3 regions of the Rhizobium sp. WYCCWR 11128 genome follow, and region 3 is predicted to be linked to each of the others. Evidence: predicted binding sites of a transcription regulator. Region 3 holds the regulator's gene; each other region holds the start of a gene.
What was found. The regulator LexA, encoded in region 3, represses DNA repair genes until DNA is damaged. The targets are predictions, from matches to a motif close to TGTTCNNNNTGTGTTCNG.

Region 1 (4,381 bases), on a different contig from region 3:
CCGAGTATGCGCGGGCTTCGTTATATCAAGGCCCGCAGCGCCTGCCGGGCAGCGCTCGATGGGCGCAAGAGCGTGGAAGAAGCAAGAGCCGAGTTCCTGGCGGCCGCCGAAGAGGCGAAGCTGAAGCTGCATTAGCACTTCGGCAAGGAATTTCGGGCGATTTTCGCCTTCTGGGCGCGCAAGCGTGCCGGAACGGGACAATGCTTTAATTTTGATTTAACCCTGCAATAAATGCGTGCCGGGTTTTGGTGCAAAGGGCGTTGCGCCTGGTACAGCTGCATCAATAGAAGACGACCAGCCATCATGATGATGGTTAGAGGCTCGTCACCTCTGCGGAAACGCAGGCGAGCCTCGTCCGAGCAAAGCGGACGCCTCAGCAGTCCGCGCCGCTCTCATTCTCCACTTCGATATAGCCGACACCAATGATCGTGCCATCTGCCGCGCGAATGAAGGAGGGGAGATAGTGAGGCTCTACCGGCTGGCAGGCGACGGCCCCGGTGTATTCGTTGAGGGCGATCTGGTCCTTCGGCAAAGCGGAATAATTTGTGCCGGTTTCCAGCGAAGCATGGGCGGAGCCGGCAAAGACACCGCAACCCACTATCAAGGTCGCCCAGAGGCGAGGAAGCAACTGCATGAGAGTCTCCAGCGTTTAGGTCCGGCCTTTCAACACGCGAGAGAGCATTTTGGTTCCCTTCATGCATCGCAAAGAGATGAGCGCGAGCCGGCTAGCGTCGCAGCAAGCGAGCACGCACATAGCCCCGGCCGACGACGCCCTCGGCGATCTCGATCGCCCGCTCGACATCACCCCGCCGGCGCACGAAACCTTCCAGGATGACATAGGAGCCCGATATGCTGACGGTGATTTCGCCGGCTTCGATATCGGCGGCCGCATGAAGGGCGCTCTCCACCGAGGCGCGCGTCGCGGCATCGCTGTGGCCCTGACGGCCGGGCTCGCCATGCCCCGTGAATGCTGGAAAGCCGAGCACCGTGAACGTTTCCTAATGTTGGTTGATGTCTGTTAACGCCGCAGCGACGCATTCGTTGCGTCCCCCGAAAAAGAAGAGCCTGCTCGACAGCGATACCTGCGCGGTGGCATGGGCTACCCTTGGCGAAAGGCGCCGCCGCTTCCATATCTGGCTGCAGTCGAAAGAGGGATGATGACGATGAAAGCGCTTCTGCCTGCCTTGTTGGCCGGAGGATTGTTTGCCGGGCTTGCCGGCTGTTCCTCGGCCGATAGCCCGGCGCTGGATCCCATTCCCGGCAGCATTACCTATGGCGGCCAGCCGCGAACGAAGCTTGCCAAGTCGCCGGTCGGCAGCGCCGTCTACAACCAGTTCTACAACGGGACGGGACAGCGCGTGGAGGAAACCTATATCCTTCAGCCCGACCGCAGCCTGAAGCTGGTGCGGCGCGAGATCGGCCCGGATTTCCCCGACTGAGATGTTGCTCGCGCGCCAGATCGCTTGACAGGGACGGCAATCGCGAACATTCAAGGAACATCTAATCTTTCCCCAGTGATTCTGCGGGAGCCCGACCGGACGGCTGGATGTATCTCGAAAAGCTCAATCCGCAGCAGCGCATGGCCGTCGAGCACGGCACGCTCATCGACGGCAGCCATATTGCCGGGCCGCTGCTGGTCATTGCCGGCGCCGGCTCGGGCAAGACGAATACCTTGGCGCATCGCGTCGCCCATCTCATCGTCAAAGGCGCCGATCCCCGCCGCATCCTGCTGATGACCTTCTCTCGACGGGCAGCCGCCGAGATGGCGCGGCGTGTCGAGCGCATCTGCCGCGATGTGCTTGGCTCGAATGCCGGCGTGATGGCGGATGCGCTTTCCTGGTCCGGCACCTTCCACGGCATCGGCGCGCGGCTGTTGCGCGATTATGCGGAGCAGATCGGTCTGGATCCTGGGTTTACCATCCACGACCGCGAAGACAGTGCCGATCTGATGAACCTGATCCGGCACGACCTCGGCTTCTCGAAGACGGAAAGCCGTTTTCCCACAAAAGGCACGTGCCTTGCCATCTATTCCAGGGCGGTGAATTCGGAAACCGCGCTCGACCTTGTGCTGCGCGACATCTTTCCCTGGTGCGCAACGTGGGAGAAACAGCTGCGCGAACTTTTCGCCTGTTACGTCGAGGCCAAGCAGAGCCAGAACGTGCTCGATTACGACGATCTGCTGCTCTACTGGGCGCAGATGGTTGGCGAAGCGATGATTGCCGAGGATATCGGCAGCCGCTTCGACCATGTGCTGGTCGACGAATATCAGGACACCAACCGGCTGCAGGCCTCGATCCTGCTGGCGCTGAAACCCCAAGGCCAGGGGCTGACCGTCGTCGGCGACGATGCGCAGTCGATCTATTCCTTCCGTGCCGCGACGGTGCGCAATATCCTCGATTTTCCCGCCGCCTTCAGCCCGGCCGCCAATATCGTCACGCTCGACCGCAACTACCGCTCGACGCAGCCGATCCTCGCCGCCGCCAACGCCGTCATCGATCTCGCCTCGGAGCGCTTCACCAAGAACCTCTGGACCGAGCGGCAATCGTCCGAGCGGCCGCGCCTGGTCACGGTGCGCGACGAGGCCGAGCAGGCGCGCTACATCACCGACATGGTGCTCGACAACCGCGAGGAAGGCCTCACGCTCAAACAGCAGGCCGTGCTCTTCCGCGCCTCGCATCACAGCGGGCCGCTGGAGGTCGAGCTGACCCGGCGCAACATTCCCTTCGTCAAGTTCGGCGGGCTGAAGTTTCTCGACAGCGCGCATGTGAAGGACATGCTGGCCGCCCTTCGCTTCGCGCAGAACCCGCGCGACCGTGTGGCGGGCTTCCGGCTGATGCAGATCCTGCCGGGCGTCGGGCCGTCGACGGCGCAGAAGACGCTCGACCTGATGGCCGAGGATGCCAGCCCGATTACTGCTCTTGGCTCCATGCCGGCGCCGCCGCGCTCCGGTGAGGACTGGACAATGTTCGTTTCGATGCTGCAGGAGCTGAAGACCGGCAAGGCCGGCTGGCCGGCAGAGATCGGTTTGGCGCGGCAATGGTATGCGCCGCATCTGGAACGGCTGCACGAGGATGCCGCGACGCGGCAGGCCGATCTGCTGCAGCTCGAGCAGATCGCTAGCGGTTATGCCTCACGCGAGCGCTTTCTCACCGAGCTCACCCTCGATCCGCCGGATGCGACCAGCGACCAGGCGGGCGTGCCGCTTCTCGACGAGGATTATCTCATCCTGTCGACCATCCATTCCGCCAAGGGCCAGGAATGGACGAAGGTATTCATGCTGAACGTCGTCGACGGCTGCATACCGAGCGATCTCGCCGTCGGCACCACCGCCGAAATCGAAGAGGAACGCCGGCTGCTCTACGTCGCCATGACACGCGCCCGGGATGGTCTCGACCTCGTTGTGCCACAACGCTTCTTCACCTATGGGCAGAACTCGCAGGGCGACCGGCATGTCTATGCCTCACGCAGCCGCTTCATTCCCGCGACCCTGCTGCAGTTCTTCGAGGCCTGCAGCTGGCCGCAGGTGAAATCGCAGACTGCCGCGCAAGCGCAGGCGCGGCAGGTGCGCATCGATGTCGGCGCCCGCATGCGCGGCATGTGGCGATAACTGGATAGCGTTCAGAGTGAAAGCGGCGGTTCGGCCGGTTTCAGGAAATGCTCGACCGTTTCGGCCCCCACAGCCTCAACAGTTGCCGGCGACCATTGCGGATTGCGGTCCTTGTCGATGACGGCGGCGCGGATACCCTCGAAGAAATCGGGATTATCAAGCATCTGCAGACAGGCGCCGAGTTCGCGGCCGAGGCATTCGGCAAGCGAGGCGCTGCGGCGGCCGGCCCTGAGCAGCCGCAAAGCGAGCTTCAGACTGGTCGGTGAACGCGTCAGCATCACTCGGCGCGTCTCGGCGGCAAATTCGCCTTCCTCCCCGGCGAGTACTGCCAGGATTTCCTCGACGCTGTCGAAACCAAATGCGCGATCGATAACCGCCGCGTTCTGTCGCAGCCGGCTTTCTCCCTGAGGCTCCGAAAACGCCTGCAGCACGGCATCGACATCGCCGGGAGAACTGCCGCGCGGCAGGCCCGAGAGAGCATCGATCACTTCATCCAGCCTCGACGAGGCGATCTGAAGGTCAGCAAGGCGGGCGTGGATCGCATCGGCAGCACCAATGTCGAGCCCGGTCAGGCCGAGCCATGTTCCGGCTTCGCCCGGTGCGCGCGGCAGCAGCCAGGTGGCGCCGACATCGGGGACATAGCCGATGCCGGTTTCGGGCATGGCAAGCCGTGTGCGCTCGGTGACGATGCGGTGGCGGCCGTGCGACGACAGGCCGACGCCGCCGCCCATGGTGATGCCGTCCATCAGCACGACATAGGGTTTGGGATAAGAG
Region 2 (4,381 bases), 1.2 Mb from region 3:
CAACGGCCCGTCATCCAGCGGGCCGTTTCTCTTTTCTGCCTCAGCTGCGATTGTCGCCGAAAAGGCTGTTGTAAATGGCGCCGATCGCGCTCGCTTCTTTCTCCAGCGCGAAATTCGCCCTGACATGCCGCAGCGCATTCTCGCCATGCGCGATCGCCAGCGCGGGATCTGCGATATAGGGCGCGATTGCCCGCGTCAGCGCCTCGACATCGCCGGCGGCGACGACCGAGCCCGTCTCGCCCGTGACGATGAGCTCGGCATAGGCGCCGGCGTCCGATGCCACCACCGCAGTGCGCGAGGCCATGGCTTCGAGCGGCGTCAGGCCGAAACCCTCGTTGCGGGAAGGGGCGACGTAAAGCGTCAGGCGGCGATACCAGACCTTGATGTCAGGCACTTCGCCGAGGAAGAGGATACGGTCGCTGAGCCCGGCGGCCGCGACATCCGCCTTGAGTTTGTCGCCAAATGCCGTGTGTTCGGTCGTCACCCGGCCGGAGACGACCGCCGTCCAGTCGGGGTGCTGCGGCAGCAGTTCGATCATCGCCTGGACGAAAAGATCGGTGCCCTTCTGATGGCGCACGCGGCCGAAGCAGCCGATGAGATGGCGGCCCGGCAGGCTGGTGGCGGCGATGCCGTCCTCCGCCGTTTCCGGCGGATGGAACAGAGCAAGGTCGACGCCGTGCTGGATGACCGTGTGCGGCACCTCGAGGAACGAGCCGGATCGATCGCTAGTCGCGATGACGGCGTCCATGCGACGGATCAGCCATTTCGTATAGGCGGTGTGCCGGCGTTGCGCGGCCGAGGTGAAGAGAAGCTTCAGCGGCATGCGCAACAGTTGGCGCAGCAGGATGCCGACCGCCATCTCGTTGTTGCGGCGCGCGTGCCAGACGCGCTGGCGCCGGCGCGCCGGCGGGCGCCAGAGGCCGAGGAGCTGCCGCCCCTTAAGTTTCGGCAGGTCCTCCGGCAGGCCGGGCCCGAGTGTCGCGATCTTGATGCCGAGCCGGATCTGGCATGGGATGAGCTGGACGATAGTCGACGTGACGCCGGAGAGCCGGCGCTTGAAATTGGGCGCAATGATCTCGACGTCGCGGATATCGGGCAAGGGAGGGGTCTCGCGGCTGGCGGGCGATCAGCCCCAGGAAACCTGGAGGATTTCGTAGGCCTTGGAGCCGCCCGGCGCATTGACCTCGATGGAATCGCCGACTTCCTTGCCGATCAGAGCACGGGCGATCGGCGAGGAGATGGAGATGCGGCCGGCCTTGACGTCGGCTTCCTGGTCGCCGACGATCTGGTAGGTCTTTTCTTCATCGGTGTCCTCGTCGATGAGTTTCACCTTGGCGCCGAACTTGATCTTGTCGCCCGACATCTTGGTGAGGTCGATGACCTCGGCGCGCGCCGTCAGGTCTTCCAGCTCGCTGATGCGGCCTTCGTTGTGACTCTGGGCTTCCTTGGCGGCGTGGTATTCGGCGTTTTCGGAAAGGTCGCCATGGGCACGGGCTTCGGCGATCGCCTCGATGATTCGAGGGCGCTCCTCCTGCTGACGCCAGCGCAGCTCTTCCTGCAGCTTGACGAAACCGCCCGGTGTCATCGGTACCTTTTCAACCATTTTTCTGTCCTTCAATCCTCGTATCCGCACAATTAGCGGCGAACACAAAAGAAAACAGGTCCCGAAGGGGAGCTTCGGAACCGTGCCACAATCTTAGTCGGACGCTTATAGCAGATCGCCAAGGCCGATTTCCAGAAAATTCGCATAAAAGAAACGCGGCTCGCCCCGGCATCAGGTGATGCGGCTGGAAAACGGGCAGAAATCGCATCGTCCTGATTGACTTCGCATATAAGAACATATAGTGAACATACTAATGAAGAAGTCGCTAACAGAACGCTTGGCCATCCTTTCCGATGCTGCGAAATATGACGCTTCCTGCGCTTCCAGCGGCACGGTAAAACGTGATTCCCGGGCAAGTGGCGGGCTCGGTTCGACCGAGGGATCCGGCATCTGTCATGCCTATGCCCCGGACGGGCGGTGCATTTCGCTTCTGAAAATACTGCTGACCAATTTCTGCATCTACGACTGCGCCTATTGCGTCAATCGTTCGTCGAGCAATGTCGAAAGGGCGCGCTTTACGCCCGAGGAGGTCATCTGGCTGACGCTGGAATTCTATCGCCGCAACTATATCGAAGGCCTGTTCCTTTCCTCCGGCATTATTCGTTCGTCAGATTACACGATGGAAGAGATGGTCCGCATCGTCCGCGAACTGCGTGTGACCCACAATTTCCGCGGATATATCCATCTGAAATCGATCCCCGAGGCGTCGCCGCGTCTGATCGAGGAGGCGGGGCTTCATGCAGACAGGCTGTCGCTCAATATCGAGTTGCCGACGGATAACGGCATCACCCGCTTTGCGCCGGAAAAGAAGCCTGCCAATATCCGGCGATCGATGGGGGATCTGCGGCTGAAGATTGAGGCCGCCGGCGAACCGACGCTGCAGACGAAGAAGCGTCAGCGTTTCGTGCCGGCCGGCCAGAGCACACAGATGATCGTCGGCGCCGATGGCGCGAACGATGCGACGATCCTTGCGACCAGCGGCCGGCTTTATAGCAGCTACGGGCTGAAGCGCGTCTACTATTCCGCCTTCAGCCCGATTCCGGACTCGTCGAAAAACCTGCCGCTGATCAAGCCGCCGCTGATGCGGGAACACCGGCTCTATCAGGCCGACTGGCTCTATCGATTCTACGGTTTCGGCATCGACGAGATCACCGCAAACCAGGCGGGCGGCATGCTCGATCTCACCCTCGACCCCAAGCTTGCCTGGGCGCTCGCCAATCGGGCGGAATTCCCCGTCGATATCAACAAGGCCGAGCGTGAACGGTTGCTGCGTGTGCCCGGCCTCGGCACCAAGACAGTCAAAGCGATCGTTTCGGCCCGACGTTTTCGCCGGTTGCGGCTCGATGATCTCCAGCGGCTCGGCATTTCGATCAAGAAAGTCCAATCCTTCATCTCGGCGGAAGGCTGGTCGCCGCGCCGATTGATCGAGCGCCCCGACCTTCGCGCCATGTTCGAACCGCAACCCGAACAATTGTCGTTGCTGTGATGCGCCGGGTCGTGCTTGCAGGGCGCGGGGAGCTTGCCGAATGGCGTGACGCCGCGCGCGCTTTGGCGGTCGCCGGCATCCTGCCGGAAGAGATCGATTGGCGCGAAAAAAGCGAGGAGGCGGACCTTGTGTTTCAACGCGACGCCATGCCGCCGGCGCCTATCATGGCACGCAAGCCGATGACAGTGCCGCCCGCCTTCATCGATCTCGCGGAGACAGTTCTCTGCCATTCCGACCCGGCGCGCTTTTCCCTGCTTTACCGTCTGCTCTGGCGGCTGCAACTGGATCGGCAGCTGCTTGAAGTGGCCTCCGACGAGGACGTCGCCCGTGCCAGGCTGATGGCGAAAAACGTTCGGCGCGACGCGCACAAGATGACGGCCTTCGTCCGCTTCAAGGAGGTTGGTGCGGTGTCGGCGGGCCGTCGAAAATTCCTCGCCTGGTTCGAGCCGGATCACCATATCGTCAGGCGCACAGCGCCCTTCTTTCAACGGCGCTTCACCGACATGGACTGGCTGATCGCGACGCCCAAGGGATCGGCCGCCTGGGACGGCGAGCGGCTGACGATGAGCGACGAACCGTGTGAAAAACCCAATCTCACCGATGCTACCGACGAACTTTGGCGCACCTACTACGCCAGCATTTTCAATCCGGCGCGGTTGAAGCTGAAGGCGATGCAGGCGGAGATGCCGAAAAAATACTGGAAGAACCTGCCGGAAGCCGATCTCATCCCTGGGCTGATCGCATCGGCGGAGAGCCAGGTGCGGGCCATGGCTGCACGGGAGGCGACCCAGTCGTTGCCCTTTCACGATCGCCTGCAGGAAGCCGCGCGCAGCATTCCGGCCGAGCCCGAAGCGCCGGCGGGCACGCTGGAAGCACTGCGCGCGGAAGCTGCCGGCTGCACCCGCTGCCCGCTGCATGCAAAGGCCACGCAAACGGTATTCGGGGAGGGGCCGCGCGATGCAGAGGTGATGTTCGTCGGCGAGCAGCCGGGCGACCAGGAGGATATATCAGGGCGCCCCTTCGTCGGTCCGGCCGGCAGGCTGCTGGATCAGGTGATCACTGAAGCGGGCATTGATCGCTCAACGCTTTACGTCACCAATGCCGTCAAGCATTTCAAATATGAGCCGCGCGGCAAGCGTCGCATCCATCAGAAGCCCAATATGGGCGAGGTGAAGCATTGCCGCTGGTGGCTCAATCTGGAGATGGCACTGATCAAGCCGAAGCTCATCGTTGCGATGGGGGCGACGGCGCTCGCGGCGCTGACCGATACGAAACAGCGGCTTCAGGATGTC
Region 3 (4,381 bases):
CGCCACGGAATGGGTCGCATCGAAGATAACGGGCGCGCCCATCGCCGCCATGATCGGCAACGAACGCATGTCGGAAATCAGCGTATTGTAGCCGAATGAGGCGCCGCGCTCGCACAGCAGCACGTTCGGATTGCCGCTGGCATTGAGCTTCTTCAGGACGTTCTTCATATCCCAGGGAGCGAGGAACTGGCCCTTCTTGACATTGACGACGCGGCCGGTCTTGGCGGCGGCGATAAGAAGGTCGGTCTGGCGGCAAAGGAAGGCCGGGATCTGCAGGACATCGACGACCTTTGCCACCTCCCCGCATTGCTCGGCGGTATGAACGTCGGTCAGGACGGGAAAGCCGAATTCCTTCTTGAGGTCGGCAAAGACCTCCATGCCCTTTTCGATCCCGATACCGCGTTCGGCCGAAAGCGAGGTCCGGTTCGCTTTGTCGAAGGAGCTCTTGTAGACGAGGCCGATGCCGAGCTTTCCGCAAAGCTCTTTCAGCGTGCCGGCAACCATGAAGGCGTGGTCGCGGCTCTCCATCTGGCAGGGACCGGCAATCAGCGACAGGCGGCCGGTATTGGAAAAAGTGACCTGGCCTTGGCCTTCGCCGATCCTGACTTCGGAATTCGTATCAGTGCTCATCGTGTTTCCTCGAAGGCGAAGAGCGTGCCCTGCCCGGGCGCGGGCTTCACCAGAATGCGATTGTTCTTGCGCGTGTATGTCACCCCGTTAGCAGCCAAATGCGCTTCTGTCACGGCAAGATCGGCGACAGTGAAGAGGATTGCCCGGCCGCGCAGGCCGCGATCTGCGGATGAGCCGGCGATGTCGAAATAGGCCTCCAGCCCTTCCGGCGTCATCAGGCTGATTTTCGCATTCGATGCTGCGATATTGACGCCGAACCCGGTCTTCTCGACTGCCGATTGCGCCACGGCAAGGCTGACGAAGGCAGCGAAGGCGGCCGGCTCCGGCGTGCAAAGCGCGATCTCGATTAGGCCGGTGACGCCATTGGCATGCGTCTCCAGCGCGGCGCGGTCAGCCGGCAGCGTGACGCGCTCGACGGTGAAGAGCAGGAGATCAGGCGCGCGCAGGTCGCCGGCGAAAGCCAGCTTGAAGCCGGCAATCGTCTCGGAACCGTCCGGCATCGTCATCGGCCGGGTGAACTGCAGCATCTCGCCGGCGCTCGATCCGTTGCCGACGAAATTCTGATGATCGATGCCGGCATCCTTGCTGCCGAAAGCCAGCCCCGAAAGCCCCTCCTCGCCACAGCGGAAGCGAAAGGCCTGGTTGCGGGCGGTGAAGACATTGCCTTGCCGCGCTGATGCCTCGCTCTCCTCGACGCTCGCAATCCCGAGCGGCTCCAGATAGGTCTTGTCGGCAAAGAAGACGCAGGCATTCTCCGTTCCGAAGGGATGGCGCGCATCGGCGGCAACAGTGAAGCCGAGCTTGCCGAGCCTCTCGCGCGCCAGATCGATATTGACGACCGGCAGCACGACATGATCCAGCGGGTGCGGTTTGGCGGAGTGCTCGTTCATGATATCCCCCTCTCCTAACACGGCAGAGATGTGTGAGAGTGCCGCCCAAGGCAAGACTTGTGTGCCAATCCGGCGAATGAAAATAAAAATCTCAACGAGTTGGCGCCAAGTTTTACGGAAATTTAGCTACTTGCGGAACACATATGGAACATATAGTGTCTGTTCTGGATTTGTTTCAATCACGAGGTCACAACGTCGATGCTCACGCGCAAACAACAGGAGCTTCTCCTTTTCATTCATGAGCGCATGAAGGAATCCGGCGTTCCGCCATCTTTCGACGAAATGAAGGATGCCCTGGACCTCGCCTCCAAGTCCGGGATTCATCGCTTGATTACGGCGCTGGAGGAGCGAGGCTTCATTCGCCGCCTACCGAACCGCGCCCGCGCGCTTGAGGTCATCAAGCTTCCGGAGGCCTACAGCCCCAGCATTCAGCCCCGGCGCGGCTTTTCGCCGAGCGTCATCGAGGGCAGCCTCGGCAAACCGCAGCCGGTCACCGCCCCTGCTCCCGCAAAGCCCGTCGCCGACAACGGCAACTCGGTCTCCGTGCCGGTCATGGGCCGAATCGCTGCCGGTGTGCCGATCTCGGCGATCCAGAACAATACCCACGACATCGTCGTTCCGGCCGACATGCTCGGCTCCGGTGAACATTATGCGCTGGAGGTCAAGGGCGATTCGATGATCGACGCAGGCATCTTCGACGGCGACACCGTGATCATTCGCAACGGCAGCACCGCAAGTCCTGGCGACATCGTCGTTGCTCTCGTCGACGACGAAGAAGCGACACTCAAGCGCTTCCGCCGCAAGGGCGCCTCGATCGCGCTGGAGGCCGCCAACCCGGCTTACGAGACCCGGATTTTCGGGCCGGACCGTGTCAAGGTTCAGGGTAAACTCGTCGGTCTCATTCGCCGCTATCACTGACATTGGCTAGGCCCGATTCGGTAAAGCTGTTGCTGCGCCAGTCATAGGCGCGATGGCGCATCCATGGCCGCGACAATGCATCGAATGCGGTTGCGACCTCCAGGCCGGCGTCCGTGAAGCGCAACTCGATGGATCCGGTCCTGCGCAGCGTCTCACCGGTGAAGAGCGTCGCACCCGAGCGGCAGCTGTTGAAGCGAAGGCGGACCGAGGTCACGACGATATCGGCCGCGTCGCATGCCGGACCGAGATAGGCGGCATTGTCGATGACAGCAACCACCTGACCATTGGCGAGCCTTGATGTGCACCAGGCCTTCTTGACGCAGGAAAAGCGGTTTGCGTCACCGCCCGCTGTGGCCGCCCGCATCGCGGTCCTTGCTTCGTTCTGCTGATCGCGGGAAAGCCTGACGCGGCGGTCTTCTCCCTCAGGCGGGATAGCAGGACCATCCAGCATCTTCGGCGGATCATGCCTCGGCAGGACCAGCGCTCTCTGCCACTGGTCGAAGATGAAATCCGGCGGTCTTTCACGGTTGGACGCCATGGCTGCCGCCTCGACGATTGCGACGAGACTGCCATCCTCCGAAATCACCAAATCCGGCGGACGGGGACCCGGCAGAAGCAGCAGGATGAGCGTTGCGACCGCGATGATCGATGTGCCGACATGGCGCAACCGGGTGCGGAGCAGCGTCAGCAGCAGAAAGCCTGCCACGGCGACGGCGAAATACCAGGCGGGCAAGCGGCCGACGTCTATATTGCCATCCCAGCCGGACACCGTCTTTGCGACCGCGATCACCAGATCGAGGCCGAATCCCACCACCTTCCAAGGCAAAACGTCCAGGCCGAAAGGCATGAGCAGCATCGCCAGCAGGCCGGCCGGCATGATGATGAAGGAGATGATCGGCATTGTCGCGAGGTTTGCCGGCAGGCCGTAGGCGGTCAGGCGATGAAAATGCTCGATCGAAAACAGCGCGGTGGAAAAACCGCCGATCAGCGAGGTCAGGAAGATGCCGCCGAAGAAGCCCGCAACCGTAACGAATGGCCTGATGATCGGCAGCTTCAGGAAGGCGTTTTCGCGGACGCGCCGGTCCTTCCACAGCTGATAGCCCGAGACCAGCGCCAATGTCGCTGCAAAAGACATCTGGAAGCTCGGACCCAAAACCTCGGACGGCGAAATGACGATGATGACGAGCGCGGAGAGAGCGACATTGCGCAGGCTGATCGACGGCCGGTCGAAGAAGACGGCAACCAACATGATGGCCATCATGATGAAGGCGCGTTCGGCAGAGACCGCAAAGCCCGAAATCAGGAAATAGGCGGTGACAGCGATGAGCGCGCCGGCGGCAGCGATCTTCTTCGTCGGGTAGGCCTCAGCAATGCCGGGAAAGAGGCTGAGCAGCATCCGGAAGCCGACGAAGAAGATGCCGGCCGACAGTGCCATGTTGAGGCCGGAGATGGCGATGATATGAGCCAGACCGGACTGGCGCAGCGCCTCCGTCGTCTCATTCGAGATGGCACGCCGCTCGTCCGTCACCAGAGCAGCGGCGAAAGCGCCGGTGTCGCCGGGCAGGATCGACCTTATGCGGTCACCAATGCCGCTGCGCAGCCGGTAGAGCCCTTCGAGCAGCGTTTCAGCCGTCGATCTGGCAGCCTGGGGACCAGCCTGCGCATCGACCTTCGTCGGTGCACCGTAGAAGAAGCCGTTGGCGCCGATGCCATCGAAATAGGCACCGAAGGAGAAGTCGTTGAGTTCGGGAAGTGCCGGACCTGCCGGCGGCGTCAGCCGCGCCCTGCCGGTAATGATATCGCCGATCTCGAAGGCCGCGTCCGCGCCGCGGGCGATGGCGGTGATGCGTTCCGGCCGCCGCTTCAGCTCCGGTGCCCTAGTGCCGGTGACCGCAAGAATGTAGCGCCACCGCCCGCGACCATCGCCTTCGCGCCGCTCGACA

Region 1: HX898_RS10620 (ATP-dependent helicase) is a predicted target of LexA. The motif match lies at 1,482-1,499, and genes of this name have one in related genera.
Region 2: HX898_RS00400 (putative DNA modification/repair radical SAM protein) is a predicted target of LexA. The motif match lies at 1,834-1,851, and genes of this name have one in related genera.

Annotation. Positions count from the first base shown of each region.
Region 1 is NZ_JACCEZ010000002.1:603,140-607,520, reverse strand. It holds gene HX898_RS10640 (DUF982 domain-containing protein) at 1-135, shown strand, start outside; gene HX898_RS10635 (hypothetical protein) at 374-634, opposite strand; gene HX898_RS10630 (BON domain-containing protein) at 726-986, opposite strand; gene HX898_RS10625 (hypothetical protein) at 1,164-1,439, shown strand; gene HX898_RS10620 (ATP-dependent helicase) at 1,547-3,607, shown strand; gene HX898_RS10615 (enoyl-CoA hydratase/isomerase family protein) at 3,619-4,381, opposite strand, start outside.
Region 2 is NZ_JACCEZ010000001.1:79,412-83,792, forward strand. It holds gene HX898_RS00390 (glycosyltransferase family 4 protein) at 41-1,099, opposite strand; gene greA (transcription elongation factor GreA) at 1,127-1,603, opposite strand; gene HX898_RS00400 (putative DNA modification/repair radical SAM protein) at 1,857-3,089, shown strand; gene HX898_RS00405 (UdgX family uracil-DNA binding protein) at 3,089-4,381, shown strand, end outside.
Region 3 is NZ_JACCEZ010000001.1:1,308,995-1,313,375, forward strand. It holds gene kdsA (3-deoxy-8-phosphooctulonate synthase) at 1-630, opposite strand, end outside; gene HX898_RS06355 (VOC family protein) at 627-1,520, opposite strand; gene lexA (transcriptional repressor LexA) at 1,719-2,438, shown strand; gene HX898_RS06365 (ComEC/Rec2 family competence protein) at 2,419-4,381, opposite strand, start outside.